2 regions of the Microbacterium sp. BWT-B31 genome follow, and region 1 is predicted to be linked to the other one. Evidence: riboswitches for the same ligand, from Rfam matches in the RefSeq annotation. Region 1 holds a riboswitch; the other holds the start of a gene.

Region 1 (15,414 bases):
GGTGAACACGTGGGGCGTGAACGAGCTCGTCGAGGCCGTCGAGAAGGCGACGGATGCCGAGATCGATGCTCTCGTGCAGGTCTATCTCGACTCGTACGAGGTGGCAGACGTACTCCTTCCCGGCGCCGAGCGCCACCAGTCGCTGCGCGACGGCGCGGCGATCGAGGTCGGACTCCGGTCGTTCCTCGAGGAGGGCGGCTTCGGCGCCTTCACGACCTCGTTCGAGGACCTCGGCACGCTGAAGCAACTGCCGGGCCTCGCGGTGCAGCGCCTCATGGCCGAGGGCTACGGCTTCGGCGCCGAGGGCGACTGGAAGACGGCGATCCTCGTGCGCATCGCGAACGTCATGGGCGCGGGCCTGCCGGGCGGGGCCTCGCTCATGGAGGACTACACCTACGACCTCGTCGCAGGCGACGAGAAGATCCTCGGCGCGCACATGCTCGAGGTCGCCCCGTCCCTGACGACGGCCAGGCCGCGCCTCGAGATCCACCCGCTCGGCATCGGCGGCAAGGACGACCCGGTGCGCCTGGTCTTCACCGCCGACCCCGGCCCCGCGCTCGTGGTCGCGATGAGCGACATGCGCGACCGGTTCCGCCTCGTGGCCAACGTCGTCGAGAACGTCGAGGCGCCCGATCTGCCCAACCTCCCGGTGGGCCGCGCGATCTGGAAGCCGGCGCCCGATTTCGCGACCAGCGCCGCGTGCTGGCTGGCCGCCGGCGCCGCGCACCACACCGTCATGACGACCGCGGTCGGCATCGAGGTGTTCCGCGACTTCGCCGAGATCGCCAGGACCGAGCTCGTCGTCATCGACGAGGCGACGACCGTGCGCGACTTCCAGCGCGAGCTGCGATGGAATCAGGCGTACCACCGCCTCGCGCAGGGCATCTGAGGCGGCGACCGGCGAAGGCCGCCGCCCTAGGATCTCCAGGGTGGACACGACACGCGGGACGCGGGGCGGCATCGGAGCGCGGCGGGTCGTCATCGCCCCCGACAGCTTCAAGGGGTCGATCGGGGCCGCGGCTGCGGCGGAGGCGCTCGCGGCGGGCTGGCGTTCGGTCGAACCGGATGCCGTGGTCGTGCTGCGGCCGATGGCGGACGGCGGCGAGGGCACGGTCGCGGCGTTCGCGGCATCCGTTCCCGGCTCCCGGCGCATGCCGGTCACCGTCACCGGCCCGGACGCCGCTCCCGTCGAGGCGGACTGGCTGCTGCTGCCCGCCTCGGCCGACGCGCCCGCCGGCACCGCTGTCGTCGAGCTCGCCTCGACGTCGGGCATCGAGCTGCTCGGCGAGCGCCGCCTGCCGTGGGATGCCGACACGACCGGCTTCGGCCAGGCGATCGTGGCCGCTCTCGACCACGGGGTGTCGCGGCTCGTGCTCGGCATCGGGTCGAGCGCGTCGACCGACGGCGGCGCGGGGCTGCTCCGCGCTCTCGGGGCGGGGTTCTCAGGCGTCGACGGGGCGCCGATCGCGCCGGGCGCGCGGGGGCTGCGCGATCTGGAGCGGGTCGACCTGTCGGGGCTGCGCGCGGTGCCGCCGGGCGGCGCCATCGTGCTGACCGACGTCACGAACCCGCTTGTCGGCCCGGCGGGCGCCGCGGCCGTGTTCGGCCCGCAGAAGGGGTTCGATGCCGACGGGGTGCAAGAGGCCGATGCCGCGCTCGCCCGGTTCGCGCGGCTGGTGGGGGCAGATCCTGCGACGGCGGGGTCCGGCGCCGCGGGCGGTGCGGGGTTCGCGCTGCACGCGTGGGGAGCGGGCCTCGTGCCGGGCGCGCCCCAGGTCGCGGAGCTCATCGCGCTCGAAGCCGCCGTCGCAGCGGCCGACGTCGTCCTCACCGGCGAGGGGTCGTTCGACGGTCAGTCGGCGGCCGGCAAGGTGCCGTCGTTCGTGTCGGCGGTGGCGCGCGAGGCCGGGGTTGCGGTTGCGCTGGTGGCGGGGCGCATCGCGCCGGATGCCGCGACCGCGGCGTTCGCGGCATCCGTGTCGCTCACCGTCCTCGCCGGCTCGCCCGAGGCCTCTCTCGCAGACCCCGCCCGGTGGCTGCACGAAGCCGGGGCGAGTCTCGCGCGGCTGCTGCCCCGGGGCTGATGCGGCGGGGGAGGGGCAGCGTCGGCCCCTTGAGTATTTAGTTTGATGTGGTAATAGTTTCTTGGAAGCAAGAATAATCCTCGACGACGAGCGGAAGCCGGTCCCGACATGCACACCACGACACTGGACGAGCGGGTCGCGCTGGTCGAGGCGGTCCGTGACTTCTCGGCGACGGCGCTGGCGCCGTTCGCGAACCAGCGCGACGCCGACAAGCAGTTCCCGATCGACGCGCTCAGGCAGGCGGGCGAGCTCGGGCTCGGCGGCATCTACGCGGCCGAGGAGTACGGCGGGTCGGCGCTGTCGCGGCGAGATGCCGTGGCGATCTTCGAAGAGCTCGCGAAGGGCGACACGACCCTCGCCGCCTATATCTCGATCCACAACATGGTGGTGTGGATGATCGACGCCTTCGGCGACCACGCCCAGCGCGCACGGTGGGTGCCGGGGCTGTGCGCGATGACCGACCTCGGCAGCTACTGCCTGACCGAGCCCGGAGCGGGCTCGGATGCCGCGGCGATCACCACGAGCGCGCGCCGCGACGGCGACGACTACGTGATCACCGGGGTGAAGCAGTTCATCTCGGGCGCGGGGTCGTCGGCCGTGTACGTCGTGATGGCGCGCACCGGCGAGCTGGGGCCGACCGGTCTCAGCGCGATCGTCGTTCCCGCGGGCACTGCCGGTCTGTCCTTCGGCCCGAACGAGCGCAAGATGGGCTGGAACGCGCAGCCCACACGTCAAGTGGTGCTCGACGGCGTGCGGGTGCCGGTGGGCAACCGGCTCGGCGCCGAGGGCGACGGCTTCGGCATCGCGATGAAGGCTCTCAACGGAGGCCGCGTGAACATCGGCGCCGTGTCGGTCGGCGGCGCCCAGTGGGCGCTTGCCCGCGCGACCGCCCACGTTCAGCAGCGCGAGGCGTTCGGCGCGCCCCTCGCGGCGAACCAGTCCGTCGTGTTCGCCCTCGCCGACGCCGAGACCGAACTGCAGGCCGCCCGCGCGCTGCTCCAGCGCGCCGCCGAGGCGATCGATGAGCGGGCGCCCGATGCCGCGGTCGCCTGCGCGATGGCGAAGAGGTTTGCGACGGATGCCTCGTTCCAGGTCGCCAACACGGCGCTGCAGCTGCACGGCGGGTACGGGTACCTGCACGAGTCCGGCATCGAGCGCGTGGTGCGCGACCTGCGTGTGCACCAGATCCTCGAGGGCGCGAACGAGATCATGAAGCTCATCGTGGGCCGCGGCGTGCTGGCGGCCCACTCGTCGGGGAGGAACGCATGACGACGATCGCATTCATCGGACTCGGGCACATGGGCGCTCCGATGGCGGCCAACCTCGTGAAGGCCGGCCACGACGTGCGGGGCTTCGACCTCGTTCCCGAACTGTGCGAGGCCGCGGCGGCGACCGGCGTCCACATCGCCCAGAGCGCGGCTGCGGCGGTCGCCGAGGCGGATGCCGTCATCACGATGCTCCCCGCCGGCCATCACGTGCTGGCGGCCTATCGCGGCGCCCGCGACAACCCGGGCCTTCTGGCCGCAGCCCGCCCCGGAACGCTCTTCATCGACTCGTCGACGATCGCCGTCGACGACGCGCGCGCGGCGGGGGCCCTCGCGACCGAGGCCGGACACCGTGCGCTCGACGCGCCGGTGTCGGGTGGTGTCGTCGGGGCCGAGAACGCCACCCTCGCCTTCATGGTCGGCGGCGGCGAGGCCGCGTTCGAGGCGGCGCGGCCCATCCTCGAGGCGATGGGTCGGCGCATCGTGCACTGCGGCGGAGCGGGCCTGGGCCAGGCCGCGAAGGTGTGCAACAACATGATCCTCGCCGTGTCGCAGATCGCCGTCGCCGAGGCCTTCGTGCTCGGCGAACGGCTCGGTCTGTCGCACCAGGCGCTGTTCGACGTGGCGTCCAACGCCTCAGGCCAGTGCTGGGCGCTCACCACCAACTGTCCGGTGCCGGGGCCGGTGCCCACGAGCCCCGCGAACAACGACTACCGGCCCGGGTTCGCCGGCGCGCTCATGGCCAAAGACCTCGGCCTCGCAGCCCAGGCGATCGCGCTCACCGGGGTCGACGCGCAGCTGGGCCTGCACGCCCGCACGATCTACGCCGACTACGCCGACGGCGACGGCGCCGGGCGCGACTTCTCGGGCATCATCGACACGATCCGCGCCGGCAGCGCCGACGCCGGCTGACGCGCTTAAGGGATCACAGGGGGTCGGGCGTGGGCCGTGGGGGGCGGAAGTCCCCCGCCCGTTCGCGCATGCGGGCGATCGCCCCGACCAGCGCCGTGAGCTCGTCCGCGTCGAGGTCGACGCGCGAGAACACGGTCTCGTTGAGCGTGGCGGTCGCGTCCTCGGTGAGCCTGCGTCCGGCGTCGGTGAGCTCCAGCATCGCAGCCCGTCCGTCGTGCGGATGCGGCTCGCGCCGCAGCAGCCCGTCGGCCTCGAGGCGCCGCACCACGTTGGTGACGCTGGCCGCGTGCACCTGCAGCCTCGCGGTGGCGCTGGCCATAGGCATCCGTCCCTCGCGGGTGAAGGCGAGCAGCCGCAGCATCTCGTAGCGCGCGAAGCTGAGCCCGTGGGGGCGCAGCGCCTCGTCGACCTCGGCGAGCACGAGCTGGTGCGCGCGCATGATCGAGGTGACCACCGAGACACCCTCGGCGGCGTCGGCCCAGCCGTGCGCGATCCACTGGCGGCGAGCCTCGGCGATCGGGTCCACCGGGAGTGGACTGCGGGATGCCATCCGGAGCGCTCCTTCGCCTCATCGACTCGTGATTGACAGCATACGAGGCTCGTGAACAACGGATGACCGGCCCTCCGCGCGGAGCCGGGTCGCGCTAGCCTGCAGGTGTGGCAACCGCACCGGACCCGCAGTCGCTGCGGGAGTTCATCGAGGACCTGCGGCAGAAGGGGTACAGCGTCGCCGACGGTCACACCGCCGACCCCGATCTGATCGACCCGCAGGGCAACCCCGTCTTCACGTGGCGCGAGGGGTATCCGTACGACACCCGCATGGAGCGGGAGGAGTACGAGTACGAGAAGTACCGGCTGCAGGTCGAGCTGCTGAAGCTGCAGTACTGGGTCGAAGACACCGGGCAGCGGGTCGTGATCGTGTTTGAGGGGCGCGACGCCGCGGGCAAAGGCGGCACGATCAAGCGCTTCACCCAGCACATGAACCCGCGCACCTCGCGCGTGGTCGCCCTCGCGAAGCCGAGTGATCGCGAGCAGGGGCAGTGGTACTTCCAGCGGTACGTGCAGCACCTGCCGACCGCGGGTGAGATCGTGCTGTTCGACCGGTCGTGGTACAACCGCGCGAACGTCGAGCGCGTGATGGGCTTCTGCACGGATGCCGAGTACGAGAGCTTCATGGCCCAGGCTCCGGTCTTCGAGAAGATGCTCGTCGAGTCGGGCATCTCGCTCACCAAGTTCTGGTTCTCGGTCACCCGCAAAGAGCAGCGCACGCGCTTCGCGATCCGCCAGCTCGACCCGGTGCGCCGCTGGAAGCTGTCGCCGATGGACCTCGAGTCGCTCGGGCGGTGGGAGGAGTACACCGCGGCAAAGGAGGAGATGTTCCGCCGCACCGACAAGAACTACGCGCCCTGGACGGTCGTGCGCTCCAACGACAAGAAGCGCGCACGCCTGAACGCGATGCGCCACTTCTTGAGCAGGTTCGACTACCCCGACAAGGACCGCTCCGTCGCGCGCAGGCCCGACCCGCTCGTCGTGCTGCGCGGCAAGGCCGAGACCGAGGACGAGGACGAATAGGCCGTCCGGGTCCGGGTTCGCCGGCTACGGGTGCGACGGCAGCACGAGGTCGACGCCGCGCAGGAACGCCTCGTCGTCGAATCCGTCGACGAGCACGCTCTGCAGCAGGAAGCTCGGGATCATGCCCATGACGACGGGCGCGGCGACGGCGGCCCACTCGGCCGCAGGCAGCGGCAGCTCGTCGGCATGACCCTCGGCCCACCGGCCGAGCACCCCTGCGATGGTCGCGCGCATGTGCAGGAGGACGGACTGCACCGCGGCGCGCAGCTCGGGGTCGACCGTCGCCTCGCCCCACACCTGCAGCAGCACCGGCAGCGGCGCGTTGGCGCGCACGCCCTGGGCGAGCACGCGCACGACGCCCGCCGGCGACAGGGCCCGCTGGGCGCTCGCGGCCTCGAGCTCGGTGCGTCGCGCGTCGAGGATGCGTTCGGCGACGGCCCGCACGAGCTGCTGCTTGCCCGGAAAGTACGAATAGATCGCGCCGGCCGAGAGTCCCGATTCGGCGATGATGTCGGCCATCGAGGTGCCGTTGTAGCCCGTGCGCAGAAAGCACCGCAGCGCGGCGTCCATGATCTCGGAGCGGCGCTCGACGCGCCGCGCTTCGCTGATCTTCGGCATCACGTCCCCCTGTTTGACAAGCCTAACGGGCAGGTTCAGAATACAGAACGAACATTCGTTTTTGGTAGAGGATCGATCCCATGGCAACCTCCCAGAGTCTCGAGCGCACGCCGTGGTGGCGGCTTCCGATCATCGCGGTCGGCGTCTCGCTCATCGTCGGCGTCGTGCTGCTGGCCTTCTCGTGGCCGGCGGTCACCGCCGACCCGCGCGACCTGCCGATCGGCATCGTCGGCTCCGCCGAGCAGATCGAGCAGGTCTCCGAAGCGATCGACGAGCAGTCAGAAGGCGCGATCGCGCTCACCGAGTACGACGATCGGGATGCCGCGGTCACCGCCATCGAGCACCGCGAGGTGTACGGGGCCGTCGTGCTCCCCGCCGAGCAGACGCAGTCGCCCGAGGTGCTGACCGCGTCGGCCGCGAGCCCCGCCGTGGCACAGATGCTCCAGGGCATAGCCACCGGGCTCCAGCAGCAGATCGACGCGCAGATCCACGCGACGATCGAAGAGAGCCTCGCGCAGCTGCAGCAGACGGTCGCCGACAAGATCCAGGCCGCGGTGCAGGCGGCGCTGAGCGGCCAGGCGCCGCAGGCGCCCGCGCCCGAGGCATCCGCCCCCCTCACGATCCCGACCGTCACCGTCGAGGTGACCGACCTCGTGCCGCTCGCAGGCGGCGACCCGCGCGGCACCGGCCTCACCGCGGCGATGTTCCCGATGGTCCTCGGCGGAATCCTGGGCGGCGTCATCCTGACCCTCACCGTCAAGGGCGGGGGCCTGCGCCGTGTGGTCGGCGTGCTCATCTACGCGCCCGTCGCCGGCGTCGTGCTCGCGGGCATCCTGCAGGGCCTCTACGGCGCGCTCCAGGGCGGCTACTGGCTCAACGCCGCCGCGATCGCCCTCGCGATCGCCGCCATCTCGAGCACCATCACGGGGCTCGCGGGACTCATCGGCCCCGCCGGCGTCGGGGTCGGCGCCGCCTTCACGATGCTCGTCGCGAACCCCCTGTCGGCGACGGCCGTGCCCGTCGAGTTCATCCCCGCGCCGTGGGGCGCCTTCGGCCAGTGGCTTCCGCCGGGGGCCGCCGCGACGCTCCTGCGCAACCTGTCGTACTTCCCCGGCGCCGACTCGAGCTTCCAGTGGGCGCTGCTGGGCATCTGGGCGGCGGCCGGTCTCGCGCTGACGCTCGTCGACATCCCCGCGCGGCGACTGGCTGCAGGTCAGACCGAGGCGGAGCATCCGCTCACGCTCTGACAGGTCGATAGACTGCGAGGCAGTGACACGGGGTGGCGCGCGAGCGCCTGAGAGCACACCCGTCGAACCTGATCTAGTTCGTACTAGCGAAGGGATGTCGCAATGGCCCATGGTCTGCGCCCGGATTCCGACTCCACTCTCGCCGCCTCCGCGGCCGATCTGCTCGGCGCGCTGCGTGCGGCGCCACCGCTCACGCACTGCATCACGAACTCGGTCGTGACCGGGTTCACCGCGAACGTGCTGCTCGCCCTCGGGGCGGCCCCGGCGATGGTGGACATCGTCGGCGAGGCGAGGGAGTTCGCCGGCGTGGCATCCGGCCTGCTCGTGAACCTCGGCACCCCCACGCCCGAGCAGCGGGCAGCAAGCCTCGAGGCGGCCGCCGGGGCGGCCGAGGCGGGCACACCATGGGTGCTGGACCCGGTCGCGATCGGCGCGCTGCCGGTTCGCACCGAGCTCGCCCGAGCGCTCGTGCAGCGCCGCCCGACCGCAGTCCGCGGCAACGCGTCAGAGATCCTCGCCCTCGCGGGGCTCGGCTCCGGCGGGCGCGGGGTCGACGCCATCGACAGCACGGATGCCGCCGCCGACGCCGCGGCGCTGATCGCGCGCCGCCACGGCAGCGTCGTCGCCGTCTCGGGGCCGGTCGACCTCGTCACCGACGGCGAGCGCGCGTATCGCATCGCCAACGGAACCCCGCTCCTGACCCGCGTCACGGGCGGCGGCTGCGCGCTCGGCGCGGTGATGGCGGCGTTTCTCGGCACTGCCCGCACGACGGGCGACGGCGCGCTCGAGGCCGTGGCGGCGGCCAGCCTGGTCTACGAGATCGCCGCCGAGCGCGCCGCGGCGCACACGAGCGGGCCAGGAGGGTTCGCGGTCGCGCTGCTGGACGCGCTGGACGCGCTCGCGCCGGGGGATCTTCCCGCCGCCGCGCAGGTCGAAGGCGGCGCGCGGTGATCGCCGACCTGTCGGTCTACCTCGTGACGGACCCGGCGCTGTGCGGCGCGCGCGGTGTCATCGACACGGTCCGTCGCGCCGTCGACGGCGGTGTGCGGGTCGTGCAGCTGCGCGACAAGAAGGCGACCGATGCCGCGACCGTCGAGCAGCTGATCGCGCTGTCGCGGGTGATCGAGGGTCGCGCGCTGCTCGTCGTCGACGACCGCGTGGAGGCCGCGGTCGCGGCGCGGGCCCGCGGTGCGCGCGTGGACGGCGTGCATCTCGGCCAGGGCGACGCATCGGCCCGGCACGCCCGCGACGTGCTGGGCCCGGACGCCCTCATCGGGCTCACCGCGAACACCCCCGAGCACCTCGACGCGGTGCGCGCCCTAGCGCCGGGAACCGTCGACTATCTCGGCGTCGGCGTGATCCGCCCCACGCGCACCAAGCCCGATCACCCGCCGGCGCTGGGCGTGGACGGATTCCGCGACCTCGTCGCGACCACGGCACTTCCGTGCGTCGCGATCGGCGGCATCGGCATCGACGACGTGGAGCGGCTCCGCGACGCGGGAGCGGCGGGCGTGGCGGTCGTCTCGGCGATCTGCGCCGCCGACGACCCGGGGGCGACCGCCGCGGAGTTCGCGCGCCGCTGGCGCGCGGGGGTCGCACCGCGCGTGCTGAGCATCGCCGGAAGCGACCCCTCCGGTGGTGCCGGTGTGCAGGCCGACCTCAAGTCGATCGCCGCCAACGGCGGCTACGGCATGGCGGTCGTCACGGCGCTCACCGCGCAGAACACGCAGGGCGTGCGGGCGGTGCACGTGCCGCCGGTCGGGTTTCTGCGCGAGCAGCTCGACGCCGTGTCAGACGACATCACGATCGACGCCGTGAAGACCGGGATGCTCGCGAGCGCCGACGTCATCCGCACGGTGGTCGACTGGCTCGACACCACGCGGCCGGGGGTCGTCGTGGTGGACCCCGTGATGGTCTCCACGAGCGGCGACCGCCTGCTCGACGCCGACGCGGAAGGCGCGCTGCGAGACCTGCTCGCCCGGGCGCACGTGGTCACCCCGAACCTCGCGGAGCTCGCGATGCTGACCGGGCGCCCGATCGCCGACTGGGCCGACGCGCTCGCCGCCGGGGAGGAACTGTCCTCGGCCACGGGGGCGGCGGTGCTCGTCAAGGGCGGGCACCTCGCCGGCGAAGAAGCGCCGGACGCGCTCATAGACGCGGCGCGGGGCACGCGAGACGAGTTCGCCGGCACCCGCATCGTCACGGGCAACACCCACGGCACCGGCTGCTCGCTCTCGTCCGCACTGGCGACCGTCCTCGCCCGCGGCGCCGAGCCCGCGCGCGCTGTGGCCGAGGTGCGGTCGTGGCTGCGCGAATCTCTGCGGGCCGGCGCCGAACTGCGGGTGGGTCGCGGGCACGGGCCGATCAGCCATTTCGCCGGGCTCTGGGCCCGCGGCGGACTCGAGACCCGGCCGTCGGCGGCGCAGGTCGCCGACGACTGGTGGGCGCGGATCGGCGGCATCCGTTCCGGCATCGACGACTTGCCGTTCATCGCCGCGCTCGCCGACGGCACCCTCGACCGCGACCGTTTCCTGTTCTACCTGAGCCAAGACGCCCTCTACCTGCGCGAATACGCGCGCGTGCTCGCCGAGGCGGCGCGGCTGGCGCCGACCTCGTCGGAACAGGCGTTCTGGGCGAACTCGGCGCACGGCGCCATCGCGGGCGAACTCGAGCTGCACGCCTCGTGGCTCACTCCCGAGCTCGGCCTCGGTCCGGCGACCTTCGCCGCCGACCCGACGGCGGCCACCACGGCCTATCTCGATCACCTCAAGGCGGCCGCCTTCACCGGCGAGTACGCAGTGCTCATCGCCGCGATCCTGCCGTGCTTCTGGCTCTACGCCGACCTCGGGCGGCGCCTTCGGTCGGGAGAGTTCGGAGACTGCGCCACCGATGCGTCGCACCCGTACGCGTCGTGGCTGGCGACCTATGCGGACCCGGCGTTCGAGCGCGCCACGGACGAGGCGGTCGCGCACGTCGCCGAGGCGGCCGCGATCGCCGAACCGGCGATGAGGTCGCGGATGCTCCGCGCGTTCGAGTCGTCGAGCGCCCACGAGCTGGCATTCTTCGCCGCCTGCTGAGCCGGGCCGATCTCGTGCATCATGAACACATGACGTTTCAGGCCTATCTCGACGCGGTCGAGAAGAAGACCGGGCTGACCCCTCGCCAGCTCATCGACATCGCCCACGAGAAGGGTTTCGACGAGAGAACGAAGGCGACGCCGATCATCGAATGGCTCGCCGCCGACTACGGGCTGGGGCGCGGGCACGCGATGGCGATGGTCCACGTCATCACCAAGGGCCCGCAGATCAGCGACAAGCACGTCGGAACCGGCACGGCCCACTCCGATCCGTCGAACCTGCTGTGGCTCGACGGGGCGGCGACGAACCCGAACGGCTGATCCGGGTCGAGCGCGCGGCATCCGGACGCCAGGATCGGCCCGACCTCCTGAACCGCGTGAGCCTGCGGCGCATGACCGCGCGCGTCGCGTCGGCTCCGGCCCGGGCGGTCAGGCCTCTCGGCGGGCGCCCTCGGACGGGGTGACCACGAAGCAGTGCGGGGCGACGAAGCGGGCCGCGGCGAAGGCGGCGGTGACGGCATCGGTCACCTTCTCGACCTCGTCGTGATCGACCAGCGCGATCGCGGCGCCGCCGAAGCCTCCGCCGGTCATGCGGGCGCCGAGGGCGCCGGCGGCGACGGATGCCTCGACCGCGGTGTCGAGCTCGGGCACCGAGATCTCGAAGTCGTCGCGCATCGACGCGTGGCTGGCCAGCATCAGCCCGCCGATCGCGCGCGGACCCTCGCGGTGGAGCGCGGCGACCGTGTCGAGCACGCGCTGGTTCTCGGTGACGACGTGGCGGACGCGGCGGAAGGTCACGTCGTCCATCAGCTCGGCGGCCCGCGGCAGGTCGGCGACCGACACGTCGCGCAGCGCCGGGACGCCTAGGAGCCGCGCACCGCGCTCGCACGCGTCGCGGCGGTCGCGATAGCCGCCCGTGGAGTGCGCGTGGGCGACCCGCGTGTCGATGACCAGCAGCGCGAGCCGCGCGCCGGCGAAGCCGAGGTCGACCGGCTCGGCGTCGAGCGAGCGGCAGTCTAGGAAGACCGCGGCGTCGGCGCGGCCGAGCATCGCCGCCAGCTGGTCCATGATTCCCGTGGGGGTGCCGACGGCCTCGTTCTCGGCGCGACGGCCCGCCTGCGCGAGAGCGACGCGGTCGAGGCCGAGGTCCCACAGTTCGTCGAGCGCGGATGCGACGGCGCCCTCGATCGCGGCAGACGACGACAGCCCGGCGCCGACCGGCACGTCCGACGCGATGGCGAGGTCGACGCCGGTCGTCATCCACCCCTGTCCCGGTTTGTCGGTTCCGTGTCCCGATTCGTCGCCCTGGAGGGCTTCGTTCAGCGTGAAACCGGGACATGCTCGAGATGCCGCACCGCGAAGCGCCCATGCGACCCCGAGCGGGTACCGCGCCCACTCCGGCACAGCGCCGCGTTCGTCGGGGAACAGCGCGTCGAGCTCGTCGAGGCCCACCTCGACCACGGCATCGTCGAAGGTCGAGGCGACGCGGATGCGGGCATCCGCTCGTATGCCGGCAGCCGCATACGTGCGGCGATCGATCGCGAACGGCAGCACGAAGCCGTCGTTGTAGTCGGTGTGCTCGCCGATGAGGTTGGCGCGCCCGGGCGCCGACCAGACGCCGTCGGGCGATCCACCGGTGAGCCGGGCGAAGAGGGAGCGGGCCTCGGTCGCCGCCCCGGTCACAGGGTCACCTTCTCGACCGCTTCGCGCAGGCGCGCGGCGGACTGCTCGGGCGGGATCTCGGCCGTCCAGGCCCACATGGCGGCCTCGGATCCGGCGAGGAACTTCAGCTTGTCGGCCGCGCGGCGCGGGCTCGTGAGCTCGAGGCGCATGCGCACCGCGTCACGGCCGACGTGCACGGGCGCCTGGTGCCACGCGGCGATGTAGGCCGTCGGGGTGTCGTACAGCGCGTCGACGCCGCGCAGCAGCCGCAGGTAGAGCGGGGCGAGTTCGTCGCGCTCGGCGCTGGTCAGTGCGGCGAAGTCGGGTGCGTGCCGGTGCGGCATGAGGTGCACCTCGAGGGGCCAGCGCGCGGCGAACGGCACGTAGGCGGTCCAGTGCTCGCCCTGCAGGATGACGCGGTCGGATGCCTGCTCGAAAGCGAGGAAGCGCTCGAAGAAGCCTTCGCCGGCGTCGCCGATGCGCTCGAGGAGGCGCGCCGTGCGCGGGGTGACGTAGGGGTAGGCGTAGATCTGGCCGTGCGGGTGGGGCAGGGTCACGCCGATCGCCTCGCCACGGTTCTCGAACGGGAACACCTGCTCGACGCCCGGCAGTGACGACAGCGCCTCGGTGCGGTCGGCCCACGCCTCGATGACGGTGCGCGCCCGGGTCACCGACTGCGTGCCGAACGAGCCTTCGTGCTCGGGGCTGAAGCACACCACCTCGCAGCGTCCGACCGACGTGCGGCTGCGGCCGAGGCCCAGCTCGGCGAGGTCGGCCAGGCCCGTCGGCGGGTCGTCCGCGGCGGGCGCGGTGCCGAGCGCTTCGCGCAGCGCGGGGCCGAACGACGGGGAGCGGTTCTCGAAGACGGCGACGTCGTAGCGCGAGGGAACCTCGCTCGGATTCGTCGCCGACTGCGGTGCCAGCGGGTCGGCGTCGGCACTCGGCAGCATCACGCGGTTCTGGCGCGCGGCGGCCACCGTGATCCAGTCGCCCGTGAGCACGTCGAGGCGCATGCTGGCGGTCGCGGGGCGAGGGGCGAGCACGCGCGCGTCGACGGCGCGCTCGGCGCCGAGGGTCGTGCCCGGGTCGTCGTAGTAGACGAGGTCGCGGCCGTCGGCGAGCCGGGTCGACCTACGGACGACCCCCGCGCCGAGGATCACGGCCTCGGGGCACGGGGTGGCGGAGTCGGGGCACGGGGTGGCGGAGTCGGGCGTGCCGAACTCAGGAGTGTTCACGTCAACACGGTAATCCGCAGGCCGTGGTAACGTCAACATGCGTCACTTCGAAGGAGTTATGCACGGAGGGTGGTCTATGCGAGACGCCGACATCGAGGCCCTCGAGCGGCTCGAACGCGCCCATGACGGGACGCGCGGCGGCGCCGCGGTGGCGGGAGCACCCCGGGACCGCGCCGCCGAGGCGGCCGGAGCACCCCGCGACCGCGCCGCCGACGCGCGCGCAGACGCCGCGCGGCCGACCCGTCGCGTCTCAATGGCCGACGTCGCCGCCCTCGCCCGGGTGTCGGGGCAGACCGTGTCGCGGGTCGTGAACGCGAGTCCTCGCGTGGACCCCGAGACCCGTCGCCGCGTCGAGGACGCGATGGAGCGGCTCGGCTACCGTCCGCACCGCGCCGCTCGCGCCCTGCGCACCGGCCGCACGCAGACGATCGGCCTGGTCGCCGCGACGCTCGCGAGCGTGGGCAACGCCCGCATGCTGCAGGCGGTGGCGGATGCTGCGGCATCCCGCTCCTACTCGCTCGTGGTGTCCACGCTCGGCGATCGCCGCGACATCGCCGGCGCGTTCGAGCGGCTGCGCGAGCAGGGGGTCGACGGTGCCATCGTGCTCAACGAGGCGACCGAGCTCGCGCGGGGGAGCGCGACCCCGCGGGACCTCGAGCTCGTCGTCGTCGACTCGCCCCCCGACGCGCGCTTCACGATCGTCCAGACCGACCACGCCGGCGGGGCGCGCAGCGCCGTCGAGCACCTGCTCGGCCTCGGCCACGAGGTCGTCCATCACATCGGCGGTCCCGAGGGGTCGTTCGCCGCGGCGGAGCGCGAGCGCGGCTGGCGAGAGGCGCTCGCGGCGGCGGGGGTGCCGGAGCCGCCCGCCGTGAGGGGCGACTGGGCCGCGGCATCCGGATTCGCCGCCGCAAAGCGACTCGTCGCCGAAGCACCCACGCTGTCGGCCGTGTTCACGGCCAACGACCAGATGGCGCTCGGTCTCGTGCGCGCCCTCGCCGAGGCCGGGTGCCACGTGCCCGACGAGGTCAGCGTGGTCGGCTTCGACGACGTCGTCGACGCGGCCGACTATCTGCCGCCGCTCACGACGGTGCGCCAGGACTTCGACCGGCTCGGCGAGACCGCCGTCGCGGCCCTGGTCGCCGGGATCGAGGCCGACGGGCCGCGGGGACTCCCGGCGATCCCGACCGAGCTGGTCATCCGGGCGAGCACGCGAAGACGCGGCTAGTCTCGAACCCGGCGATCGTCAACCCCCTGCGTATGAGGCCGCCGGTGCGGGAACATGGACGCGAAGGCGAGGTGGTTGCGGTGAGCAGGCTCGTGTTGCCGCACGACGAAGAACGGTCGACGTCGCAGACACGCACCGACCCGGTGAAGGACGAGTTGGACCTCGACCTCCCCGAGGAGGACGATCTGCGCGACGAGGCGGACATGTTCGAAGAGGCCGCCCGTCGCGACTGGGCGTCCCGGTACGGGCGCTCGTAGGTCCGCGATGAGGAGGCCGCGCCGCTGGCGACCGCGGCGCGCCGTCTCGGCCGTGGCGAGTGCGCCCGCCGCGACGGTGCTGGCGGGATGCGGCATCCCGTCGCAGTGAAGGTCATCGCGGTGCCGTCAATGCCCGGCGACCCCCCGCGTTGAGCGCAGAACTTTCCGTGATACAGAATCTCATTCGAAGCTATTGCGTCCAGCGGAACTGCCTCGTAGCTTTCTCGTGTTCCGACAGAGCGGTCGACACGGTGGTCC
Region 2 (15,414 bases), on a different contig from region 1:
GACTCGGCGTCGCTCGGGCCGGGGGTCTCGATACGCCCGCTGCGCGGGCTGCTCGACCGGCGGGGGGTGGTGTCGGAGTGGGACTCGGTGTCGGTCGGGCCGGGGGTCTCGATACGCCCGCTGCGCGGGCTGCTCGACCGGGGATCGCGGGCCAACCCGGAAACGGGATCGGCGAGCGCGGCCACCGGAGCCCGCAGGGCGGGGTCGAGCCAGGTCGCGGCATCCGTCACGAACTCCGGATGCGCCGTCAGGCGCTCCCGCAGCTCGAAGCCGAGCTCGGCTGTCATGCGGGCGAGGTCTTCGAGGTGCGGCCACGGGCGCTCGGGGTTGACGTGGTCGGCGGTGAGGGGCGAGACGCCGCCCCAGTCGTCGGCGCCGGCGCGCACGAGCAGCGCGAACTCGGCCGGGTCCGAGAGGTTCGGCGGCACCTGGATGCGCATGCGCGGGCCGAAGACGAGCCGGGCGACGGCGACGGCGGCGACGTACTCGAGCAGGTCGGCGTCGGGCGCGGCCTGCATCGCGGTGCGGGGCTTCGCGCGGAAGTTCTGCACGATCACCTCTTGCACGTGCCCCTGGCCGCCCACCGAGTGGCGCTCGTGCAGCTCGCGCAGGGCGATGAGCGACTCGGCGCGGTCGCGCACGGTCTCGCCGATCCCCACGAGGATTCCCGTCGTGAACGGCACCCGCTCGCGCCCGGCGTCGTCGATCACCCCGAGCCGCACCGCCGGATCCTTGTCGGGCGACCCGTAGTGCACCTGTCCCGGCTGTTCGAACAGGCGCCGCGAGGTCGTCTCGAGCATCATCCCCATCGAGGGGGCGACGGGCCGCAGCATCCGCAGCTCGTCCACCGACATCACGCCCGGGTTCGCATGCGCGAGCAGGCCGGTCTCGGCCGTCACCAGCGCCGCGACATGGGCGACGTACTCGATCGTCGAGGCGAACCCATGCTCGTCGAGCCACGCGCGCGCCTCGGGCCAGCGCTCCTCGGGGCGGTCGCCGAGGGTCAGCAGCACCTCTTTGCAGCCCATCGCCTGGCCCTGGCGCACGACGGCGAGCACCTGCTCGGGCGACATGTAGGCGGGCTTGTGCTTCTTCAGCAGCTGTCCGGGGGTGTCGACGAACACGCAGTAGTGACAGCGGTCGCGGCACAGGGTCGTGAGGGGCACGAAGACCTTGCGCGAATACGTGATGACGCCGGGGCGGCCCGCGGCGGCGAGGCCGCTGTCGCGGACGGATGCCGCCAGCCGCAGCATCCGCTCCAGATCGTCGTCTCGCGCGCCCAGCAGGGCGATCGCGTCGTCGACTCCCAGCCTCGCCCCGCGCTCGAGGCGATCGAGCACCGCGGAGGGCGCATCCGCGCGTTCAGGGTCGAGCGCGCCCACGCGCCCGGCGGCTCCGCGCGGCGCTTCAGCGACCCGGGGAGTGGACGTGGGAAGAGTCACCGATCCAGTCTCGCACTCGCCACGCGCACAGAGGCCTCGGTGGCCGAAGCCAGCGTGCCCGGATTGTTGCGCGTCTGTCATCAAAGCGACTGCGGTGGCTCACCGGCCGCTGGCAGACTAGGCGCATGGTGACTCTTCTGCTCGACTCGACGCGGCTCGAGATCGCGCTGTCGAGCCTCGAGCGGGCACTCGCCCACCGCAAGCAGAACGTGCTCGTCGAGCGGTCGGCGATCCGCAAGGTGCAGCTCACCGAAGACGCGTGGATGTGGCTGCGCGGCGTGCCCGCCCCCGGCACGCACCTGTGGGGCCTGGCGGCGATCGGCACGTGGAAGTCCCCCGGCGGGACCGATTTCGCGGTGCTGCGCCGTCACCGTGCGGGCGTGGTGATCGATCTCGAGGGGCATGAGGACTTCGATCGTGTGATCCTCACGACCCGGCACGGGCTCGCGCTCGTGCAGGCGCTGCAGCTCGACGGCGAGGCCCAGGCGGCCGATGTCGCCGAGATCGCCGCGGCGACCCTGCCGGTGCCCGTCCAGCCCGCGGGCAAGAAGAAGCCGCGCACCGCGCCGACTCCGGCCCCCGCGACCTAGCGGCGAGACACGCACGCGCCGAAAGGACGCGCTCTCTGATGAGAGCGACAGGTCGGCCTGGTCGCTACGCCACGTCGCGTCGCCAGCTCGCGAGGTAGCCGAGCACCAGCAGCACCACGGCGTACCCGAGCAGCACGAGACCGCCGACCCACCATTCGAGCGGGTCGGAGGATGCCCCGGCCCCGGGTCCGGCCGCGACCGAGAAGATGCTCGCGCCCACGAGCGTGTCGCTCGCCGCGCCCGGAAGGTAGCGCGTGACCGGCTCGAGCTGCTCGACGAACGCGGCGGCGGCACGTGCGACCGGCTCGAGGAACTGCGTGAACACCAGGACGCCCACGATCGCGCCGACCTGGTTGCGCACGAGCGCGCCGACGCCGATGCCCACGATGACCCACAGCACGTACGCGAGCACCATGCGGCCGATCATCGCCCACGTGTCGGCCGAGCCGAGGTCGGTGTCGAGCCCGTACGCGGCCAGGAGCCCGGCCGAGGGACCAACCGACGAGATCACGCCGATGACGCCGAACAGCACTCCGACGACGACGCCGATCGCCGTCTTCGCCCACAGCACGGTGCCGCGGCGGGGCGTGGCGAGGAAGGTCGGCGTGAGGGTCTTGTGGCGGAACTCGGCCGTCACCATGAGCGTGCCCATCAGCAGCGGGAAGACGTACCCGACCGCGGTCGCGGTGCTGTACAGCAGGGGGCTCAGCTGGTCCGAGGGCAGCACCGGACCCTCGCCGCCTCCGATCGAGCCCGTGCTCGACGCGGCGAGGGCGAACGCGAGCACCGTCGCAGTGAAGCCGACGTACGCGACGAGCACGATCGCGAGGATCCACCACATCGAGGTCGAGAACTGCTTCGTGAACTCCGAGCGGCTCGCGGCGACCAGGCTCATCGCTGCTCACCCCCCTCGTGCTCGCCGTGGCCGGCATGGTCGTCGGGCTCCCCGGGCTCGTCGGGGCGTGCGGGCTCGTCGGGGCTCGGGTCGGGGTCGGCTTCGACCGGTGTGCCGCCTCCGCCGGAGGCCGCGCCGTCGACGCTGTCGTCGAACGCCGCGAAGAAGCGGTCGGCCTCGCGGTCGGAGTCGGTCTTCACGTACTGCTCCCACGGGCGGTCGCTGTGCACAGGCGAGTCGTCGTCGAGAGGCTCGCCGGTTTCGCCGTCGTCGCGCGCGGGCCCGTCGCCGTAGCCGGATCCGGGTGCCTCGGCCTGCGAACCCGACCGGTCGGCGTCCTCGCCCGCGCCGCCGGACAGCTCTTCGTCGATCTCGCCGATCGCCTCGACGTCGGGGTCGGCATCGACCGGTGCGCGGTCTTCGGTCGGGGTGTCGCTCGCGACCGGTGCGCGCTCTTCGGTCGGGGTTTCCTCGGCGTCCGGTGCGCGGTCTTCGGTCGGGGTGTCGCTCGCGTCTGGTGCGCGGTCTTCGGTCGGGGTGTCGCTCGCGTCTGGTGCGCGGTCTTCGGTCGGGGTGTCGCTCGCGTCTGGTGCGCGGTCTTCGGTCGGGGTTTCGTCCGCAGCCGGTGCGCCGTCCTGCGCCGGGGTGTCGCCCGCGAGTTCTTGGTCGATCCGCCCGATCGCCTCGACGACGTCGTGCGCGTCGCCGGGAGCGTCGTCCGCTCCCGGCGTGGCCTCGGTCGCCCCGGTCCCGGCGACATCGGGGAAGCCGTCCGAAGCTGCTCCCTCGACCCACACCTCGTCATCGGCCCGCGACTCCTCGGCGGCGAGCCCGGCGGCGGCCACCGCCGCGGCGGAGGCGCCGGGCGCGGCGGCGGTCTCGCTGCCGAAGCCGCCCGCGAGGGCGGAGGCCTCAGACGCCTCGTCGTCCGCGTCGGTCGGGGGCTCGGCCTCGTCCGCGATGGCCGCGGCCTCGGCATCCGCATCGCCCGTCACGATCTCGGACGTCGTCTCGGAACCGGCCTCAGCGGCAGCTTCCGCAACTGCCGCAACCCCGGCGACCGCCGCGCTCGCGTGCACGCGGGCCCCGTTGACGAGATCGAGGAAGACCTCTTCGAGCGCGGGGCCGCGCCGCTGCAACAACGACAGTGCGACGCCCGCGGTGGCCGCGACGGCTCCGACCTGGGTGGGCTCGTGGCCGCGCACGGTGATGCCCGATCGCAGCAGCTCATGCGAGATCCCGGCCGTGTCGAGCGCGGCGGCCAGAGCCGCGCGATCCGGCGCGTCGACGACCGTGGTGTACTCCGACGGGTCGGCGAGCTCTTCCAGCCCGCCTTGGAAGACGAGCCGCCCGTTCGCGAGGATGAGCAGCGCGTCCACGGTCTGCTGCACCTCGGCCAGCAGATGCGACGACACGAGGATCGTGCGGCCCTCCCGGGCGAGCGTGCGAAGGAGCGACCGCATCCACTTGATGCCCTCAGGGTCGAGGCCGTTGGTGGGCTCGTCGAGAACGAGCACCCCGGGGTCGCCGAGCAGCGCGTAGGCAAGGCCCAGGCGCTGGCGCATCCCGAGGGAGTAGCCCCCGACCTTGCGGCCGGCGGCGTCGGCGAGGCCGACGAGTCCGAGCGCCTCGTCCACGCGTGCGTCGGGCAGCGACGCGGCGCGCGCGTATACCCGCAGGTGGTTCGCGCCGGTGCGCCCGGGGTGGAAGCTCGACGCTTCGAGCACGGCGCCCACGGTCTGCAGCGGATGCTTCAGCTTCGCGTACGCGACTCCGCCGATCGTCGCCCGCCCGGAGGTCGCCCGCACGAGCCCGAGGATGACGCGCAGCGACGTCGTCTTGCCGGCGCCGTTCGGGCCGAGGAATCCGGTCACGTGCCCCGGTTCAACCCGAGCCGACAGCTCTGACACCGCGGTGACGCCCCCGAACCGCTTGGTGACCCCAGAGAATTCCAGCACAAGTCCTTCGGGCATTCCCACCCTCTCGTCTTCGGGAGCCGTTTCCCATATCTTGGCGGAAACCGCGCGCGATCACAGCAAGGTGACCTGTCGCGCGCGCTGCGGCTGGGCGCGCCGAGCAGGTGCTCGCCAACCGCGCGGGCCGATAGCCTTCACTCGTGAGCGACACCTCGACACACGACGAACCGCGCGTGCTCGCGCGCGCGGCGCACGGACTCGGCCGACTGACCCTGAACCGCCCGCGGGCCATCAACGCGCTGGACCTGTCGATGGTGCAGGCCCTCACGGCGGCGTTGGAGCGATGGGAGCACGACTCCGACGTGCAGACGGTGCTGCTCGACGGCGCCGGCGAGCGCGGACTGTGCGCGGGCGGCGACGTGCGGGGGCTCTACGAGCAGATCGTGGGCGGCGACGCCGAGAGCGCGGCGGACTTCTTCCGCGCCGAATACTCCCTCAACGCGCGCATCGGCCAGTACCCGAAGCCGTTCGTCGCCCTCGCCGACGGCATCACGATGGGCGGCGGCATCGGCCTGGCCGGCCACGCCGGCATCCGCATCGTGACCGAGCGGTCGAAGCTGGCGATGCCAGAGACCCGCATCGGCTTCACCCCCGACGTCGGCGGCACGTGGCTGCTCTCGCGGGCCCCCGGGCGGCTGGGCGAGTATCTCGCGCTGACCGGCGCGACGATGGATGCCGCCGACGCGATCCACGCGGGCCTCGCCGACACCCTCGTGCCGTCCGAGCACCTCGACGACCTGCGCGACGCGCTCGAGACGCGCGCCGACCCCGGCAGCCCTGCCGAGCTCGTGCTGCTGTTCGACCAGACCCCCGAGCGATCGAAGCTCGAAGACGCGCGCGCGTGGATCGACGACGCGTTCGCCGCCGGCACTGTGGCCGAGATCGTCGAGCGTCTGCGCGCGCGACCGGAGGCCGAGGCATCCGCCACCGCCGACCTGCTCGGCGAGCTGTCGCCCACCGGGCTCGCCGTCACGCTCGAGGCCGTGCGCCGGGCGCGCGAGCTGCCCACCCTGCGGGACGTGCTCGCGCAGGAGTACGGCCTGGTGATGTGGTTCGCCACGACCCAGCCAGACCTCACCGAGGGCATCCGCGCGCAGCTGGTCGACAAGGACCGCACCCCGCGCTGGTCGCCGGCGACGATCGCAGAGCTGGCGCCGGATGCCGCCGCCTCCGCGTTCGCGTATCGACCGGTCGTTGCGCTGTGGGGCGACCCGCCCGCCTGACCCGACCATGGCATCACAGGCGACCACCCGGACGCGGACCGCGAAGCGGTCGCGGCGGCGGTGGTCGCTCGGGATCGCGGTCGACTGGTTCTTCTTCATCTTCGCGGGCCTCGCCGCGATCTGGCTCGCCTACCTCGGCCTGACCGAGACGTTCCATCTGGGCTGGTGGGCCATCCTTTCGGCAATCCTGTTCTGGGTGCTGCTGGCCTACCTCGTGCTGCCGAGGCTGCACCGGATCCTCACCACGATCTACGTGCCGGACTACTTCATCGGGCGCACGCGCACCAGTGACGGACTGCTGGGCGACCCGGTGAACCTCGCGTTCATGGGCCGCGCCGAGCAGATCCAGGGGGCCATGCGCGCCGCCGGCTGGACCGAGGCCGACCCGGTGACCCTCGGGTCGTCATGGCGCATCGTGCTGTCGACGATCACGCGCCGCAGCTACGAAGAGGCGCCGGTGAGCCCGCTGTTCCTGTTCTCGCGTCAGCAGGACTTCGCATTCCAGCAGGAGGTCGACGGCAGTCCCGGCAAGCGTCACCACGTGCGGTTCTGGCGCTGCCCCGATGACTGGCTGCTGCCGGGCGGGCGGCGCGTGGACTGGCTCGCGGCGGGCACCTTCGACACCTCCGTCGGGCTGTCCCTCTTCACGCTGCAGGTCACCCACCGCATCGACGACGACACCGACGTCGAGCGCGACCACATCGTCCGCACCCTGCTCGAGTCCGACCCGACGATCACCGTCGACGTCATCGCCGACTTCTCGAGCGGGTATCACGCGCGCAACGGCGGCGGCGACTCGATCCACACCGACGGCGACCTGCCGATCGTCGACGTCGGCAGCACCGCCTCGAGCATTCCGGTGGCGCACGTGTACGAGCCCGCCGCGCACCCCGAGACGGCACCGCTCAAGCGGCCCGCGTTCGAGTCCGCCGAGCGCCTGCTGCAGCGACCCGGGTTCGACCCTGACATGAAACGGCCGTCGTCGGTCGTCGCCGGGGCATCCCTCGTGTTCCTGCGAGCCGCGGCGGGTCTCATCGTGCTGGCCGACATCGCGCTGAACTGGGCGGAGTTCGCGACCCCCGACGCGATGGACACGGACGACGCCGCGACCGCCGAACTCGTGCTGGTCGTCTTCGCCGCGTTCATGGCGGCGAGCGTGCTCCTCGACACGGTGCTGGGCGTGCTGATCGCGCGCGGTGTGAACTGGGCGCGGGTGACGGCGATGGTGTTCTCGACCATCTCGATCTCGACGTCCTTCGTCGACTGGTGGAACGACTCCGCAGAAGAGATCACCATCAACACCACGCTGTTCTCGCTGGGCCTGGACATCCTGCTGCTGCTGGCACTGTCGAGCCGCAGTGCGGCCGCGTACGCGCGTCGCAACGAGAGAAGATGACGGATGCCGCGCCCGGCGCCCCGTCGCAGGCTCGGGCGTCGTTTCGTCTCGTGGAGCGAGGGGCCGACGGCGACCGAGACGAGACCACGACCTCACCCGGCGACGTGCGGCAGAATCGGTGCAGCCCCTTGACGGGCCGGGACCGGACCGCAAGCCCGGGGATCAGGAGTTCGCGTGTTCGACAGTCCGCTCTCGGCGTCGGCGTACGAGGTGCTGGGCGTCGACCCCACTGCCGACGAGGAGGAGCTGCGCAAGGCGTACCGCCTGCGGCTGCGGCAGACGCATCCCGACACGGGCGGTGACGCGGCGCAGTTCATCCAGGTGCAGCGCGCGTGGGAGCTCGTCGGCACGGCAGGCGCCCGCGCCGCGTACGATCGCGGCCACGGCTTCGGCGGGGCGCCCGAGCCCGAATGGGCGGGCTTCCGGCCGCCGCGACAGACGCAGACCCGCGACACGCGCCCGCGGGCGCGCTCCTTCGGCCAGCCCGGCGGCTGGCGGCGCGAGCGCTACCTCACGCTGATCCGCGAATGGGCGGGCCGCGGGGTCACCCTCGAGGATCCGTACGACCCGGCTCTCGTCCGCTCGGCGCCGCACCATCTGCGCCGGCTCCTCGCTGACGCGCTCGCCGAAGAGGCGACGGCACGCATCGTGTCCGACCTCGGCATGGGCTATACGGTGTGGCACGACGTGATGGCAGACCCGCGCGACCCCGAGGCGAAGCTCGACCACATCGTGCTCGGCCCGAGCGGGCTGTACGGCGTGCTGTCCGAGGACTTCGGCGGCCCGGTGCGCCTGCGCCGCGGCGAGCTCGTCGGCGACGGCGTCGCCGGGGCGCCGATCGCCGAGCTCGTGCGCGGCATGCGCGCCCTCGCGCGCTCCGCCGGCGTGCGCTTCAGCGGGGCGATCGTGGTGCTGCCCGACGACGACCTCGAGCAGGGCATCGCCGAGACCGGCAAGGTGCGCGGGATGCCGGTGGCCGTCGTCTCGCGCAGCGCGCTGTCGACCGTGCTGCGGCGGGGTGTCACCGGTGCGCGCTCGATCGGCGGCAACGAGGTGTTCGACGTGCGGACGCGCCTGCAGCAGGTGGTGCGCTTCGCCTGAGCCGCCCCTAGGCTCGCGACGTGGACCCTGTGATCGCGATCTTCGTCATCCTGGCGGTCGCGATCGTCGCGTTCGTGTCGGGAAAGGTGGCGATCGAGATCGTCGCGCTCGGCGTGGCGCTGGCCCTGTGGGCGACGGGCGTGCTGACGCTGCCCGAGGCGCTCGCCGGATTCGGCGATCCCACCGTGCTGTTCATCGCGTCGCTGTTCGTCGTCAGCGAGTCGCTCGATGCGACCGGCGTGACGGTGTGGATCGCGCAGCACGTCGTGGGCCGTGCCGGCACCAAGCGCGGGCGGCTGACCGTCGTGATCGGCGCGATCGCCGCGGTGCTGACGGCGTTCATCAGCATCAACGGGGCGGTCGCGGCGCTGCTGCCGGTCGTGGTGGTGGTGGCGCTGCGCGCGCGGATCGTGCCGTCGCGCATGCTGATCCCGCTCGCCTTCGCCGCGAGCGCCGGGTCGCTGCTGACCCTGACCGGCACGCCCGTGAACATCCTCGTGTCGCAGGCGGCCGCTCAGGCGGGCGGCCGCGAGTTCGGGTTCTTCGAGTTCGCGATCGTGGGCGTTCCGCTCGTGCTCTGCACGGTCGCGCTCGTGGCGCTGCTCGGCCGCAGGCTCCTGCCCGCACGCGAGGCCGACCACGTCGACGGGGTCACCGACACCGGCGAGAAGGCGCGGCTGCTGCGCGAGAGCTACGCCGTCGACCTCGACACCCGCACCCTGTTCAGCGCGCAGGACGGGGTCGTCGAGGTGCTCATCGCGCCGCGGTCGTCGCTCATCGGGCGCCGCGTGTCGCCGGGTATGACCACCACGGAGGAGGACCTCGTGATCCTCGCGATCCGGCGCGGCGACGAGGTTCCGGATGCCTCGGCCGGCCGCACCCGCTCGTTCACGCTGCAGGCGGGCGACGCCGTGCTCGTGCAGGGGCCGTGGGGGGCACTGGAGCGGTACTCCCGCTCGCGCGACGTCATCGCCGTGACCTCGCCGCAGACCTTGCAGCGCGCCGTGCCGCTCGGGCGCGGCGCGAAGCGGGCGCTCGTGGTGCTCGGAGTCATGGTCGTGCTGCTTGCCACGGGCCTGCTTCCGCCCGCGGTCGTGGGCCTGCTCGCGGCCGGCTCCCTCATCGCCATGCGCGTGCTGTCGGTGCGTCAGACCTACCGTTCGATCTCGTGGACGACGATCGTGCTGATCGCCGGGATGATTCCGCTGTCGGGCGCGTTCGTGTCGACCGGCGCCGCCGACGTCGTCGCCGGCGCTGTGCTCTCGTTCACGGGCGGCGCCTCGCCGCTGCTGGCTCTGCTCGTGCTGTGCGTCGTCACCCTGTTGCTCGGCCAGTTCATCTCGAACGTCGCCACGGTGCTGATCGTCATGCCGATCGCGGTGTCGGTCGCGCAGACAGCGGGTGTCAGCATCCAGCCGTTCATGATGGCCCTCACCGTCGCCGGGGCCGCGGCGTTCCTCACTCCGATCGCGACGCCGGTGAACCTCATGGTGATGCGGCCGGGCGGCTACCGCTTCGGCGACTACTGGAAGCTCGGGCTGCCGCTGGCGCTGGTGTTCCTCGCGTTCGCGGTGCTGTATGTGCCGCTGATCTGGCCGTTCTGAGGCGGCTGCGCGGTCAGTCGCCCGTGAGCCCGAACAGATCGAGCGGATGGGTGAGGCGCCACCAGGGGCTCGGCCCCTCGATGTCGGCGGTGAGGCTCACCTCGACCGTCGCCGAGTCGAGGGGACCGGCGACGGTCAGGGTTCCGACCTTGTCGCCCTTCGTGCGCGCGTCGCCGAGCGAGAAGTCCGTGGTCACCGTGCCGGTGCCGCCGTTCCACAGGATGACGTTCGCGTCGGCATCCGTTACGACCTGGACAGGCTCGCCCCACTTGGTCTTGACAAGACCCGCGGTCGTTCCGGTGGTCACCGACGGCTTCGGCTGCAGCTCGGCCTCGAGCTGGGCGTAGAGGGCGCGTGACACCGCGAGACGGGAGTCGTTGTCGGGCTGACCGAGCACCGACGCCGTCACCCGCACCGTGGTCTGGCCGATGGTGAGGTTCTTGGCCGACAGCAGGTTCCAGCTGTCGAGCGTGCCCGTCTTGATCCCGATCACGCCCGGATCAGCCAGCAGGCCGTTGGTGTTCTCGACGTGTCCCGCGCCCGGCAGGTCGACCGCCGGCGTCGCGACGATCTCGGCGATGACGGGGTTGGCGAGCGCTTTCTCGGCGAGGACGAGCAAAGCCTCGGGCGTGGCCATGTTGCCGCTGTCGATACCCGTGGGCTCGACGATCGAGATGCCCGAGACGCCGTGCGCCGCCAGCCACGAGTTCGCCGCGTCCGCATACACCCGGTTCGAGGGCCAGATGCTGTAGGCGAGGCGGTCGGCGTAGTTGTTCGCCGAGCCGATGAGCATGCCCTGCAGCATCTGGTACTCGGTGAGGCTCTCGTCCACCGGGACGTCGAGCGCCGACTCGCCGCCATCGAGATAGTCCCAGTAGTCGTAGCGATCCGAGTACGAGAAGCGGTACGAGGGCCCCTGCTCGCCGGGGGCGAGGGGCAGCTCCTCCAGCACGAGCAGGGCGGTGACGATCTTCGTGATGCTCGCCATCTGCAGCATGTCGCCGCTGGAGGCGACGCTGCCGTCGATGCCGTGCACGTCGACCGCAGCGGCTCCGACCCCCGGCCACGGCATGGCCGCGGGGGCCGCGGCGATGGGCTGGGCCTGCAGGCTCTCGACCTTCGGCTGCACCGCGTTCAGGGGCCACATCAGTGTCGTCGCGGCGTACGCGCCGACGAGTGCGAGCGCGGCCGCGGTCGGGATGAGCACGCCCGGGCGCAGCGGCGAACGGCGCGGGGGGCGCGCGAGCAACTCGTTCTCGACCGGCACGTACGGGCTCGCGGCGGCGGTGAGGTAGGTGCTCGTGCGCGGGCGAGCGGTGATCGTGCTCTCGTCGACCCACGCCAGGGCGATGCCGCTGGCCGCGGCGGTCACGGCCGGGGCCGCGGTCGTGGTCACCGAATCCGGCTCTTTCTCGACCGGCGTGAGCGGGCCCGGGTCGGGGAGCGGCAGGGACGCGGCGACGGCCTCTGGGGTGGGCGGCGCGACGGGCGCCGCAGAGGCGGTGAACGAGAAGACGGATGCCTCGGCCGACGGCCCGCTCGAGCGCGCGTAGCCCGGCTGGGCCGCGTCCGACGCCTCGACGGCGTCGACCGGGCCGAACAGCGCCGACAGCGTCAGCGGCCCCGACTCGGGGGGAAGGGCGGGCTTGTCGGCGGGCGCCGGTGCGATCGGAGCGGGTGCGGGCGAGGCATCGGGCTTCTCAGGCGACCCGATCACGTCGACCGGTCCGGTGGGACCGAACAGGGCCGACAGCGTCAGCGGACCGGAGTCGGGCGGCACCGGGGTCGCTCCCGCGGGGGTCTCGGGCGATGCCGGGGCGGGGAGGACGGGTGCCGGTGCGGCCGACGCCGAGGCGATCCACGCGGGGGCGACCGGTGCTGCGGGGGCGGCATCCGGCTGTGCGGGGGAGGCGACCACGTCGAGCGGGCCGGTGGGCGCGAACAGCGACTCGAGGTTGAGCGGCCCGGACTCGTCGGGGACCGCAGTGCTGCGCCCCGCCGGGGCGCCCTTCGCCCCGGCGGCGAGCGGCGAGCCGACGCCGGCGGCGACCCCGCGCGCCGGATCGCTGCGCTTGGGCCCCGGCGTCCACTCCGGCTCGACGCTGCGCCCGAACAGGCGCTTGAACCCGCTGGCGTCGGAGCGTTCCGGTGCCGGCTTCGGCTCTTCGGTGCGGACGGCAGAGGGTGCGGAAGGTTCGGCTGAGGGGGGTGGGGCGATGGGCGGGAACGCGGAGGGCGGCGCCGCGGGAACGGGGGAGGCCGCAGGCGCCGCATCGTTCGCCGGGGCGAGGGGCGCCGCACTCGGAACCCGGTCGATCAGCGGGGTCTCGGGCGAAGCGGGCGCCGGATCGCGCCGACCCGTGGATGTCTCCGCCTGGTCCATGCGCGCCGCGCGCAGTGCGCGGCGGGAGGGGGGCGGATCGGCGAGGGTCATCCGGATAATTTACCTTGCGCGCGGGCTATACTCGTCGCGACAACCACGGGAGTCCGGTGCACCGGGCTGAGAGGAAGCGAAACCACGCTTCGACCGTCGAACCTGATCTGGATCATGCCAGCGCAGGGAGGAGCATTCATGCACACGTCCACGTCCGTCTCCGACGCCGCCTCGGGCACCGTCCACCGCCTTCGGTGGCGCATCGTCGACATCGTCGTCGCCAGCGTCATCGGCGTCGCATCCGGCCTCATCTTCCTGGCTTGGAACATCGGCTACCTCGGCCCGAAGGCCCTGCTCGAGCCGCTGCTGCCGGGCCTTCAGGGCCTGCTCGACGGACCGTGGCTGTTCGCCGGGGTGCTGGGTGCGCTGATCATCCGCAAGCCCGGTGCCGCGATCTACACCGAGGTGCTCGCCGCCGTCGTGTCGGCGCTCGTCGGCAACCAGTGGGGCGGGTTCCTCACGATCGAGGCCGGCATCGTGCAGGGCCTCGGCGCCGAGATCGTGTTCCTGATCTTCTTCTACAAGAAGTGGTCGCTGCCGGTCGCGGTGCTCGCCGGTGCCGGAGCGGCGCTCGCGGGCGGGATCAACAACATGATCCTCTGGTACGTCGGGGCCGACGCCGCCTTCACGACCGTGTACCTGATCAGCACCGTGCTCTCGGGCGCCGTGATCGCGGGCGGGCTGTCGTGGCTGCTCGCCCGGGGGCTTGCCAAGACCGGCGCGCTCGACCGCTTCGCGTCGGGTCGCGAAGCGCGCGGACGCGTCTGATCCGATGAGTGCCTCGCTGCGGCCGGCAGCCGTCGAGGCGCGCGGGTGGGGCTGGCGGCACGCCGGGCGGCACGCGTGGGCGGTGACGGATGCCTCCTTCCGCATCGACCCCGGAGAACGCGTGCTGCTGCTCGGCGCCTCGGGCGCGGGCAAGTCGACACTGCTGCACGGCATCGCCGGCGTGCTCGGCGGCCAGGACGAGGGCGAGTCGTCGGGAGTGCTCCTGGTCGACGGGGTCGCCGCCCCGCTCGCGCACGGCCGCGCGGGACTGGTGCTGCAGGACCCCGACTCGCAGGTGATCCTCGCGCGCGTGGGCGACGACGTGGCGTTCGGCTGCGAGAACCTCGGCGTCGCGCGCGACGAGATCTGGCGCCGGGTGGGAGAGGCCCTCGACGCGGTCGGGCTCGACCTGCCGCTCGACCGGCCGACCAAGGCGCTCTCGGGCGGGCAGAAGCAGCGGCTCGCGCTCGCCGGTGTGCTGGCGATGCGCCCGGGGCTGGTGCTGCTGGACGAGCCGACGGCGAACCTCGATCCGGCGGGGGTCGGCGAGGTGCGGGCATCCGTCACGCGCGTGCTCGAGGCGACCGGCGCGACCCTCGTGGTCGTCGAGCACCGGGTCGACGTGTGGCTGCCGCTCGTGGACCGCGTGATCGTGCTCGGCGGCGGCGGCGTGATCGCCGACGGGCCGCCCGCCCGTGTGCTGGGCGAGCGCGGGGCCGAACTCGCCGCGCTCGGCACGTGGGTTCCGGGCATCCCTCCCGCCGTTCCCGCGCCGCCGCCGTCGGCGCCCGGCGAGGCGCTGCTGGCGGCGCACGGGCTCTCGGTCGCGCGCGTGCGCGCAGTGCCGGTCGCCTCGGGGCTGTCGCTCGACGTGCCGGAAGGCGCCGTCACGGCGATCACCGGACCCAACGGCGCGGGCAAGTCGACCCTCGGCCTCACCCTCGCGGGACTCCTGCCCCCGCACGCCGGGCGGGTCTGGGCGGCGCCCGGACTGGCGCGGGGCGTGCGCGGCGCGCCGATCGAGTGGCCGTCGCGCGAGCTGCTGACTCGCATCGGCACCGTCTTCCAGGAGCCCGAGCATCAGCTGCTGTCCACCACGGTGCGCGGTGAGCTCGAGGTGGGCCCGCGCGCGCTCGGCCTCACCCCCGGCGAGACCGCCGCCCGCGTCGACGAGCTGCTCGAACGGCTGCGCCTGGCGCACCTGGCCGCAGCGAACCCATACACCCTCTCGGGCGGCGAGAAGCGCCGGCTGACAGTCGCCGCGGCGCTGGCGACGCGCCCGCGCGTGCTCGTCCTCGACGAGCCCACGTTCGGTCAGGACGCCCGCACCTGGGCCGAGCTCGTGGCGCTGCTGGCGCGCCTGCGCGACGGGACGGATGCGGCGGGCTCGGGGCGCTCCGCGATCGTGGTCATCACCCACGACGACGCCGTGGTCGACGCGCTCCACGCCCGTCGCTTCAGCCTGGAGGCTGCGGCATGACCCCGGCGTCTGTTCTTCGCGGTTCGGGGCCACGGCGCCCGGCGGAGGCGTCCGCATGACCCTGCTCGACACCCGCGCGCGCACCGGCGCGGTCGCCCGCATCAACCCGGTCGCCAAGCTCGGGGCATCCGCCCTCGTCGCCCTGCCGCTCGTGCTCACGCTCGACATCGTCTCGGCCGCCGTCGCGCTGGCGCTCGAACTCGTGCTGTTCCCGTTCGCGGGGCTGACCTGGCGCGAGTTCTGGGCGCGCACGTGGCCGGTGTGGATCGCCGCCCCGCTCACCGCCCTCACGATCGCGCTGTACGGCGAGGCGTCGGGCGTCGTGCTGTTGGAGTGGTTCGTGGTGCGCGTGAGCGAGGGGTCGCTCGAGCTGTCGGTCGCGACGTTCTTCCGGGTGCTGGCGATCGCGCTGCCGTCGGTCGTGCTGTTCGTCACGGTCGACCCGACCGACCTCGCCGACGGTCTCGGCCAGGTGCTGAAGCTGCCCGCGCGGTTCGTGATGGGC

Evidence for each region. A riboswitch is a leader RNA that binds a small molecule or an ion and turns the genes downstream of it on or off. The one in region 1 is predicted to bind thiamine pyrophosphate.
Region 2: another riboswitch for thiamine pyrophosphate. It lies ahead of AB1K54_RS15385 (ECF transporter S component); the one in region 1 lies ahead of thiM (hydroxyethylthiazole kinase).

Annotation. Positions count from the first base shown of each region.
Region 1 is NZ_JBFECU010000001.1:75,038-90,451, forward strand. It holds gene araA (L-arabinose isomerase) at 1-889, shown strand, start outside; gene AB1K54_RS00375 (glycerate kinase) at 930-2,084, shown strand; gene AB1K54_RS00380 (acyl-CoA dehydrogenase family protein) at 2,193-3,353, shown strand; gene mmsB (3-hydroxyisobutyrate dehydrogenase) at 3,350-4,261, shown strand; gene AB1K54_RS00390 (MarR family winged helix-turn-helix transcriptional regulator) at 4,275-4,811, opposite strand; gene ppk2 (polyphosphate kinase 2) at 4,919-5,833, shown strand; gene AB1K54_RS00400 (TetR/AcrR family transcriptional regulator) at 5,858-6,451, opposite strand; gene AB1K54_RS00405 (hypothetical protein) at 6,532-7,698, shown strand; TPP riboswitch at 7,717-7,810, shown strand; gene thiM (hydroxyethylthiazole kinase) at 7,801-8,649, shown strand; gene AB1K54_RS00415 (bifunctional hydroxymethylpyrimidine kinase/phosphomethylpyrimidine kinase) at 8,646-10,775, shown strand; gene AB1K54_RS00420 (DUF4287 domain-containing protein) at 10,805-11,095, shown strand; gene galK (galactokinase) at 11,204-12,457, opposite strand; gene galT (galactose-1-phosphate uridylyltransferase) at 12,454-13,596, opposite strand; gene AB1K54_RS00435 (LacI family DNA-binding transcriptional regulator) at 13,925-14,899, shown strand; gene AB1K54_RS00440 (hypothetical protein) at 14,980-15,156, shown strand.
Region 2 is NZ_JBFECU010000019.1:15,642-31,055, reverse strand. It holds gene cofG (7,8-didemethyl-8-hydroxy-5-deazariboflavin synthase CofG) at 1-1,382, opposite strand, end outside; gene AB1K54_RS15425 (hypothetical protein) at 1,568-2,032, shown strand; gene AB1K54_RS15420 (ABC transporter permease) at 2,097-2,927, opposite strand; gene AB1K54_RS15415 (ATP-binding cassette domain-containing protein) at 2,924-4,900, opposite strand; gene AB1K54_RS15410 (enoyl-CoA hydratase/isomerase family protein) at 5,044-6,126, shown strand; gene AB1K54_RS15405 (LssY C-terminal domain-containing protein) at 6,134-7,522, shown strand; gene AB1K54_RS15400 (DnaJ domain-containing protein) at 7,697-8,623, shown strand; gene AB1K54_RS15395 (SLC13 family permease) at 8,644-10,227, shown strand; gene AB1K54_RS15390 (D-alanyl-D-alanine carboxypeptidase family protein) at 10,241-12,661, opposite strand; TPP riboswitch at 12,697-12,807, shown strand; gene AB1K54_RS15385 (ECF transporter S component) at 12,800-13,429, shown strand; gene AB1K54_RS15380 (ABC transporter ATP-binding protein) at 13,434-14,909, shown strand; gene AB1K54_RS15375 (energy-coupling factor transporter transmembrane protein EcfT) at 14,965-15,414, shown strand, end outside.